Regions from separate parts of the Streptomyces sp. NPDC053431 genome, predicted to be linked through region 1. Evidence: predicted binding sites of a transcription regulator. Region 1 holds the regulator's gene; the other holds the start of a gene.
What was found. Region 1 encodes HspR, which represses chaperone genes until heat shock. Its sites were predicted from a motif close to TTGAGNNNNNNNNNCTCAA; they were not measured.
Positions count from the first base shown of each region.

Region 1 (4,728 bases):
GCCATCTCACGTCGGAAACGAGGATCTTCGGGAACCGTCATGCCCCCACGGACTCCCATCCAGGGTCGGCCGGCGCGACACCCCAGCCGGGGTCGGCGGCGGCGGCGGAGAGACCCCAGCCCGGGTCGGCCTCGGCAGCGGGGGTGAGACCCCAGCCCGGGTCGGCGTTCACGACCCTCGTCTGCGAACCCCACCCCGGGTCCTCGGTTGCCGTGACCGCTCCCACAGCGGCAGCAGCCATCAGTGCGACACCGGCTACGGTGCGTATGAGCTTCTTGGACATGACCGAGCAACCTCACTTGAAGGTGTGTAACAACCTGCTCCCCCGCAAGTCACGACGATGGCTCACTCATCCCGTTTCCACCACTCGCTCAATGCATCATGTTCCTGTAATGCAAAAGCCTGGGGGTGTACGTATGCGAATAGAACCTGAGAAAAAGGGACATTCTCACACGCACGCAGACCTGTGCGAAGCGGGCACACGCCTCTATGCGGAAGCGCTTCGATCAGGCCGGATCGCCCGATCGGACATCGGGTCGGCCCCCTGTCTGATGGACCTCGACCTGCTGCGTCCCGACCCCGACGACGCCGAATGGCTGCGGCCGGTGGCCCCTTCGGCCGCGCTGGCCCGGCTGCTCCTTCCCATCGAGAAGGAGATCCAGGAGCGCAGACGCCTCACGGTCACCCTCTCCGACGCTTTCGAGCCGTTCATGGCCCTCGGCGCACGCGACCCGTCGATGACGCACGCCATCACGGTCCTCGAAGGCCTCGACCGCATCAACGCGAGCCTGGACCGGGCCGTCGAGGAGTGCACCTCGGAACTCCTCACCGTACAGCCGGGGAAGGGCCGCAGCGCCCATACCTTCGGCGAAGCGCTGCGCCGTGTACGGCCGTTGCTCGGCAAGGGCATCAAGATGCGCACCCTCTACCAGCACACGGCGCGCCACCAGCCCATCACCCTGGCCTATCTGGAGCGCATCGGGCCCGAGGTCGAGGTCCGCACCCTGGAAGAGATCATCGACCGGCTCATCATCGTCGACCGCAAGGTCGCCTTCGTGCCGGCCAGCCGGGACCGCACGATCGCGCTCGAACTGCGCCACCAGGGGCTCGTCGAGTACCTGGGCGGCGTCTTCGACCAGTTCTGGCTGCAGGCCACGCCGCTCGACGCCCCCGTCACCTACGAGCACCCGATGCTCAGCGGCATCAGCGGGGTGCAGCGCTCCATCGCCAAACTCCTCGTCGAGGGGCACGTCGACGAGGCCATCGCGCGCCGCCTCGGGATGAACGTGCGCACCTGCCGGGCGCACATCGCGAAGCTCGCCGCCGCCCTCGGCAGCGGCAGCCGGGCCCAACTGGGCTATCTGATCGCCCAGTCCGGCATCCTGGAACGCGACGAGTGACCGCTGCCCGCCCGCGACCCGTCATGGGCGGTCACTCTCCCCGGACAGGGTGAAGCCCCCTCCGGGGAGGGGGCTTCGGGGATGAGGGGAGTCAGTCGCCGCGCTTGTGGCCGGGGCGCCAGACCACCAGGGCGCTCGCCTGCTGCACGTCCGTGTACGGCACCAGATCACGCCGGTACGACGCGTGCACCTGGGCCTCGCGCTGGCGCATCGCCGCCGCCGCTCCCTCGACCGCCGTCGACAGCTCGGCCACCCGCGCCTGGAGCGCCGCGACCTGGTTCTCCAGCTCGATGATGCGCTTGATGCCGGCCAGGTTGATGCCCTCGTCCTGCGACAGCTGCTGCACCTGGCGGAGCAGCTCGATGTCACGGGCCGAGTAGCGGCGGCCCCGTCCGGCCGTGCGGTCCGGAGAGACCAGGCCGAGGCGGTCGTACTGACGCAGCGTCTGCGGGTGCAGACCGGAGAGCTGGGCCGCCACCGAGATGACGTACACCGGGGTCTCGTCGGTCAGCTGGTAGGGGTTACGGCGGCGGCCTTCCATCTCCTCAAGCTCCCTTCGCGGCCTGGAACAGCTCTGCCCTGGGGTCCTCGCCCGTCGTCGCCTCGCGGTAGGTCTCCAGGGCCTCACGGGCCTTGTCGTCCAGCTCCTTCGGCACCGCGACCTCCACCGTGATCAGCAGGTCGCCTCGGGTGCCGTCCTTGCGGACCGCGCCCTTGCCGCGGGCGCGCATGGTGCGCCCGTTGGGGGTGCCCGCGGGCAGCTTCAGCGTCACCGCGGGGCCGCCCAGGGTCGGCACCTTGATCTCGCCGCCGAGCGCCGCCTCGTCGAACGTGACGGGCACCGTGACGGTCAGGTTGTCGTCCTTGCGGCCGAACACCGGGTGGGCGTCGACGTGCACGACGACGTACAGGTCGCCGCTCGGTCCGCCGCGCTCGCCCGGGGCGCCCTTGCCGCGCAGCCGGATCTTCTGGTTGTCGCTGACGCCCGCCGGGATGCGGACCTGCATGGTGCGGGAGGACTTGGCCCGGCCGCTGCCCTTGCAGACCTCGCAGGGGGTCTCGGCGATCAGGCCGCGGCCCTTGCAGTCCACGCAGGGGTCGGTCAGGGAGAAGCCGCCGCCGCTGCCGCGCGAGACCTGCCCGGTGCCGACACAGGTCGGGCACACCCGCGGCGTGCCGTTCTTGTCGCCGGTGCCCGAACAGGCCTTGCAGGGCTGCTGGCTGGACATCCGCAGGGGCACCGTGGCGCCCTCGATGGCCTCGGTGAAGCTGAGCGTCACCTCGGACTCGATGTCCTGGCCGCGGCGTGGCTGCGTACGGGTGCCCGCGCCGCCCCCGCCCCGGTTGAACAGGCCGCCGAAGACGTCCCCGAGACCGCCGCCGAAACCGCCGGCACCCCCGGCTCCGCCCTGGGCGCCGCCGAAGAGGTCGCCCAGGTCGAAGTTGAAGGAGCCGCCGGCGCCCGGACCGCCGGCCCGGAAGCCGCCGTTGCCGAACAGGGCGCGGGCGTCGTCGTACTCCTTGCGCTTCTTCGGGTCGCCGAGGATGTCGTTGGCCTCGGAGATCTCCTTGAAGCGCTCCTCCGCCTTGGTGTCGCCCTTGTTGGCGTCCGGGTGGTTCTCGCGGGCGAGCTTCCGGTACGCCTTCTTGATCTCGGCGTCGGTGGCGTCCTTGGGGACGCCGAGAACCTTGTAGTAGTCCTTCTCGACGAAGTCCTTCGTGCTCATCGACGTCCCTCCTCTCGGACGATCGTCGCGCTAGCCCTCGTCGGGGCCACCGCTCTCCTCGTCGGCCTTCTTCTCTTCCTTGGCGGCCGGAGCCGCGCCCGGCTGGGGCTCGGCGACGGCCACGCGCGCGGGGCGGATGGTCCGCTCGCCGATCCGGTACCCCGGCTGCAGGATCGCCACGCAGGTCGTCTCGGTGACGTCCGGCGCGTACGAGTGCATCAGGGCCTCGTGGATCGTCGGGTCGAAGGGCTCGCCCTCCTTGCCGAACTGCTGCAGGCCCATCTTGGCGGCGACGGTCTCCAGCGACTCGGCGACCGACTTGAAGCCGCCCACGAGTTCACCGTGCTCCCGGGCCCGGCCGATGTCGTCGAGCACGGGAAGGAGCTCGGTCAGGAGGCTCGCGACGGCGATCTCCTTGACCGTGACCCGGTCCCGCTCCACGCGGCGGCGGTAGTTCTGGTACTCGGCCTGCAGCCGCTGGAGGTCCGCGGTGCGCTCGGAGAGCGCGGTGCGCGCCTGGTCCAGCTGGGCCAGCAGGGCTACGTCCGTAGCGTCCCCGGCCGGGGCCGCGCCCTCCGCCTTGGCGGCGGACTCGGCGGCCTCGGTCTCCTCGGGCGTGCCGTCGGCGGGGACGTCGGGCTTCTCCTCGAAGCCCGGGGTCTCCTCCGACATCAGGCAGCGCCGCCCTTCGGCTTGTCCTCGTCGACGATCTCGGCGTCGACGACGTCGTCGTCCTGCGCCTGGGCCTGGCCGGCGTCGGCGCCACCCGCGGCCTGGGCGGCCTGGGCGTCGGCGTACATGGCCTGGCCGAGCTTCTGGGAGACGGCCGCGACCTTCTCGGTGGCCGTGCGGATCTCCGCGGTGTCCTCGCCCTTGAGCTTCTCCTTCAGCTCGGCGACGGCGGTCTCGACCTCGGTCTTGACCTCACCGGGGACCTTGTCCTCGTTGTCCTTGAGGAACTTCTCCGTCTGGTAGACGAGCTGCTCGCCCTGGTTGCGGGTCTCGGCGGCCTCGCGGCGGCGGTGGTCCTCCTCCGCGTACTGCTCGGCCTCCTGGCGCATCCGGTCGACCTCGTCCTTGGCGAGCGAGGAGCCGCCGGTGACGGTCATCTTCTGCTCCTTGCCCGTGCCGAGGTCCTTCGCGGTCACGTGCATGATGCCGTTCGCGTCGATGTCGAAGGAGACCTCGATCTGCGGGACGCCACGCGGTGCCGGCGGCAGACCGGTCAGCTCGAACATGCCGAGCTTCTTGTTGTACGCCGCGATCTCGCGCTCGCCCTGGTAGACCTGGATCTGCACGGACGGCTGGTTGTCCTCGGCCGTCGTGAAGATCTCGGACCGCTTGGTCGGGATCGTGGTGTTGCGCTCGATGAGCTTGGTCATGATGCCGCCCTTGGTCTCGATGCCGAGGGACAGCGGGGTCACGTCGAGGAGCAGGACGTCCTTGACCTCGCCCTTGAGGACACCGGCCTGGAGGGTGGCGCCGATGGCGACGACCTCGTCCGGGTTCACACCCTTGTTGGCCTCCTTGCCGCCGGTCAGCTCCTTGACGAGCTCGGCGACGGCGGGCATACGGGTGGAGCCACCGACCAGGACGACGTG
Region 1 is NZ_JBITXX010000003.1:447,691-452,418, reverse strand. It holds gene ACIGXE_RS11560 ((2Fe-2S)-binding protein) at 1-41, opposite strand, end outside; gene ACIGXE_RS11555 (hypothetical protein) at 38-283, opposite strand; gene ACIGXE_RS11550 (helix-turn-helix transcriptional regulator) at 417-1,400, shown strand; gene ACIGXE_RS11545 (heat shock protein transcriptional repressor HspR) at 1,492-1,941, opposite strand; gene dnaJ (molecular chaperone DnaJ) at 1,946-3,127, opposite strand; gene grpE (nucleotide exchange factor GrpE) at 3,158-3,799, opposite strand; gene dnaK (molecular chaperone DnaK) at 3,799-4,728, opposite strand, start outside.

Region 2 (4,728 bases), on a different contig from region 1:
CTACCCGACGGTGGAGGTGCGGGTCGGCGACGTGTGCCAGTCCGCCGAGGACGCCCTGCTCCTCGCCGTCCTCGTGCGGGCCCTGGTGGAGACCGAGGCGCGGGCCTGGCGGGCCGGGCTGGCGGCCGACCCGGTGCCGACCGTCGTGCTGCGCCTGGCCGCCTGGCGGGCCAGCCGCTACGGACTGGGCGGCGCACTGCTGCACCCGCTGACCTGGCGCCCGGCCCCGGCCGCCACCGTCCTCGACGCCCTGGTCGACCATGTCACCCCGGCGCTGCGGGCCGCGGGCGACCTCGACCGGGCCGTGCGCGGCGTCGAGCTGCTGCTCGCCCGGGGAACCGGCGCCGACCTCCAGCGCGCCGCGCACACCGGAGGCAGCCTCGCCCCGGTCGTCGCCGACGCCGTGCGGCGGACCGTCCCCGCCTGAGCCGGCGGCGGGCGCCCTCCGCTCGGGAGGGCGCCCACCGCCGGACGCCAGGGCATGGGCCGCCCGCGCTCACCGCGACTTCCGCCGGGGCGCACCGCCGGACGCCAGGACGTCAGGCCGCCGCGCCCACCGCGACCTCCGCCTCAGGCAACCGCCGGACGCCAGGACGTCAGGCCGCCGCGCTCACCGCGACCTCCGCCGGGGTGAGGGCGATCTCCAGGACCTGCCGGACGTCCGTGACCGGGTGGACCTCCAGCTTCTCCAGGATCTCGGCCGGGACGTCGTCCAGGTCGGCCTCGTTCCGCTTGGGGATCACCACGGTCGTGATGCCCGCGCGGTGGGCGGCGAGCAGCTTCTGCTTCAGGCCGCCGATGGGCAGGACACGACCGGTGAGGGAGACCTCGCCGGTCATCGCGACGTCCGTGCGGACCAGCCGGCCGGAGAGCAGCGAGGCGAGGGCCGTCGTCATCGTGATGCCCGCGCTCGGGCCGTCCTTCGGGACCGCGCCCGCCGGGAAGTGGATGTGCACGCCCCGGTCCTTGAGACCGGTGACGGGCAGCTCCAGCTCCGCGCCGTGCGAGCGGAGGAAGGAGAGCGCGATCTGCGCGGACTCCTTCATCACGTCGCCCAGCTGACCGGTGAGGGTCAGCCCGGCGGCCCCGGTCTCCGGGTCGGCGAGCGAGGCCTCGACGAAGAGCACGTCACCACCGGCGCCGGTCACGGCGAGCCCGGTCGCCACGCCCGGCACCGCGGTGCGGCGCTCGGCCGGGTCCTGGGCGGACTCGGGCACGTGGTGCGGACGCCCGATGAGTCCGCGCAGCTCGTCGGCGCCGACGCTGAAGGGCAGCTCCCGCTCGCCCAGTTCGTGCTGGGCGGTCACCTTGCGCAGCAGCCGGGCGATCGACCGCTCCAGGTTCCGGACGCCGGCCTCCCGGGTGTACTCGCCGGCCAGCTTGCGCAGCGCCGACTCCTCCAGGACGACCTCGCCGGTCGCCAGGCCGGCCCGCTCCAGCTGCCGGGGCAGCAGGTGATCCCGGGCGATGACGACCTTCTCGTCCTCGGTGTAGCCGTCGAGCCGGACCAGCTCCATGCGGTCGAGCAGGGCCTCGGGGATGGCTTCGAGGACGTTCGCCGTGGCAAGGAAGACCACGTCGCTCAGGTCGAGTTCGACCTCCAGGTAGTGGTCGCGGAAGGTGTGGTTCTGCGCCGGGTCGAGGACCTCCAGGAGGGCCGCCGCCGGGTCGCCCCGGAAGTCGGAGCCGACCTTGTCGATCTCGTCGAGCAGGACCACCGGGTTCATGGAACCGGCTTCCTTGATCGCCCGCACGATCCGGCCGGGCAGCGCGCCCACGTACGTCCGCCGGTGGCCGCGGACCTCGGCCTCGTCCCGGACGCCGCCCAGCGCGACCCGGACGAACTTGCGCCCCATCGCGTGCGCGACGGACTCGCCGAGCGAGGTCTTGCCGACGCCGGGCGGACCGACGAGGGCGAGCACGGCGCCGCCGCGACGGCCGCCGACGACGCCGAGGCCGCGCTCGGCGCGCCGCTTGCGCACCGCCAGGTACTCGGTGATCCGCTCCTTCACGTCCTCCAGGCCGGCGTGCTCGGCGTCGAGCACCGCCTTGGCGGCCTGGATGTCGTAGGAGTCCTCGGTGCGCTCGTTCCACGGGAGTTCGAGCACGGTGTCGAGCCAGGTGCGGATCCAGGAGCCCTCGGGCGACTGGTCGCTCGACCGCTCCAGCTTCTCGACCTCCTTGAGGGCCGCCTCGCGGACCTTCTCGGGCAGGTCGGCCGCCTCGACGCGGGCGCGGTAGTCGTCGGACTCGTCGCCCTCGGTCTCGCCGTTGAGCTCGCGCAGCTCCTTGCGCACGGCCTCCAGCTGACGGCGCAGCAGGAACTCGCGCTGCTGCTTGTCGACGCCCTCCTGGACGTCCTTGGCGATGGTCTCGGCGACGTCCTGCTCGGCCAGGTGCTCGCGCAGCTGCGCGGTGGCGAGCTTGAGGCGGGCGACCGGGTCGGCGGTCTCCAGGAGTTCGACCTTCTGCTCGACGGTGAGGAAGGGCGAGTAGCCGGAGTTGTCGGCGAGGGCGCCGACGCCGTCGATCTGCTGGACGCGGTCCACGACCTGCCAGGCGCCGCGCTTCTTCAGCCAGCTGGTGGCCAGCGCCTTGTACTCCTTGACCAGTTCGGTCACGGCGCCGGGCAGCGGGTCGGGCAGGGTCTCCTCGACGACGACGCCCTCGACCCACAGGGCTCCGCCGGGCCCGGTCGTACCGGCGCCGATGCGGACGCGGCCGCGGCCGCGGATGAGCGCGCCGGGGTCGCCGTCGGACAGCCGGCCGACCTGCTCGACGGTGCCGAGCACGCCGGTCCCGGCGTACGTGCCGTCCACCCGGGGCACGAGCAGCACACGGGGCTTCCCGTTCCCGCCTCGCGCGGCGGCCTGTGCGGCCTCGACCGCGGCCCGTACGTCGTTGTCGGACAGGTCGAGCGGCACCACCATCCCGGGCAGCACGACCTCGTCGTCGAGCGGCAGCACAGGCAGTGTGAGCGGCGCGGACGCCATGGACTCAGAAGCCATGATCTCCCCTTCGGCAGTCAAGTTGAGCTATGCCGACTCAATGCATGTGAGCCGTTGATTGTTCCCCGACCGGCGTTCGCTCTGAGCGATCAGCCATCCACAGGCCGCGAACAGCAGTTGTAATGCCCTCATGGATATGGCGTCTCTTACCTCGGCCTGGGTGGCCGGCTGGACCGTCTCCCGGGGCACCCCGCCCGCCGTCGTCGAGCCCTGGGGCTACCGGATCGACGTCGGACTGCCGCGGCACCCCTTCCGGCACGTGCTGCCGCACCCGGACGCGGCGTCCGTGGGCCGGCTGTGCGCGCAGATCGAAGAGCCGTACGCCTGGCTCAAGGTGATGGCGACGCCCGAGGAGGTCGCGCCCTGGATCACCGAGGGGTGGACCGTCCCGGACGACCCCGGCTTCATGATGACCAAGAAGCTCGACCCCGCCGCCCGGCCCGCCCCGCCCGAGGGGTACGCGCGGACGACCGAGACCCGGAACGGCGTGATCCGGGTCCGGATCCTGGCGCCCGACGGCACGCTCGCGGCCCGCGGCCAGATCGCCCCCACCGGCCTGACGGCCGTCGCCGACCAGATCGAGACCGACCCGGCCCACCGCCGCCGCGGGCTCGGCGCCAACGTCATGCACACCCTGGAGGCGGCCGCCGCACAGGCGGGCGCCGAGACCGGCGTCCTGGCGGCGACCACCGACGGGATGGCGCTCTACGACTCCCTGGACTGGTACCACCGCGGCCCGCTCACCGGCGTCGTGCGCACCGGCTGACACGTTCGGGCTGCGCGAGGGCCGGGTGTGCGGGCATGCTCGGTCCATGGAGTACGTGAAGCGGTACGGGGTCGCGACGGTGCTGGCCGCGGTCGTCGCCCTGGCCGGCTGCAGCCAGGCCCCGGCGGCGGACCCCGAGGACTCGGGCCTGAGCATTCCGCCGGTGCCGAGCGGACCGGCCGTCAGCACGGGCACCGCCGGAGGCCCGGACGAGCCGGCGCCCCAGGAGGTCCTGGTCGAGGTCGTCGTCAACGGCGGCTTCGCGGGCGTCAGCAACAAGCTGGTCGTCCGGTACGACGGCGGCTACACGCTCCGCAAGGGCACCCGGCCGCCCACCTCGGGCCGGATGACCAAGGCCCAGGCCGCCGAGCTGCGCGCCGCCCTGGAGGACCCCGCGTACGCCGAGGTCCCGGAGCGCCCCACCGGCCGGCCGGCCGCTGACGGCTTCACGTACTACGTCACCTACGCCCACCGGCTCGTCGTCACCCAGGACGGCGAGGACCGACCCCCGGCGCTGCAGCGGGTCTTCCAGGCGCTGCCCGAAGGCCACCCGCCCACGGCGCCCTAGCCCCTCGCGGTTTCGGGCACGTCGTCACGGGGCGCCGGCCGCCCGCATCTCCGCGTACTGACGGCGCAGGAAGTCGCCGACCCGCGCCGGCATGTCCATGGAATCCGGGTCGAGCGCCCACTGGATCTGGAGCCCGTCCATCACGGCGAGCTGCTCGCGGCCGACGGCCGGGCAGTCGATGCCGGCGCGCAGCTCCCCGCGCGCGACGGCGGCCTCCAGGAGGTCGACGGTGTGCCGCAGCACGCGCGCGTAGCGCTCCTTGAAGTACTGGTGGGCGGGGTGGCCGAGGTTGCCGGACTCGCCGACGAGCACGTTGAACATGCGCACGATGCCGGGGCGCCGGGTGTTGTCCTCGATCAGGGCGACGAGGGTGTCCAGATACGCGG
Region 2 is NZ_JBITXX010000015.1:14,163-18,890, reverse strand. It holds gene ACIGXE_RS28665 (glutamate--cysteine ligase) at 1-427, shown strand, start outside; gene lon (endopeptidase La) at 597-3,008, opposite strand; gene ACIGXE_RS28655 (GNAT family N-acetyltransferase) at 3,139-3,774, shown strand; gene ACIGXE_RS28650 (hypothetical protein) at 3,821-4,342, shown strand; gene ACIGXE_RS28645 (TetR/AcrR family transcriptional regulator) at 4,367-4,728, opposite strand, start outside.
Region 2: a site for HspR is predicted at 3,031-3,049, ahead of lon (endopeptidase La). Genes of this name have one in related genera too.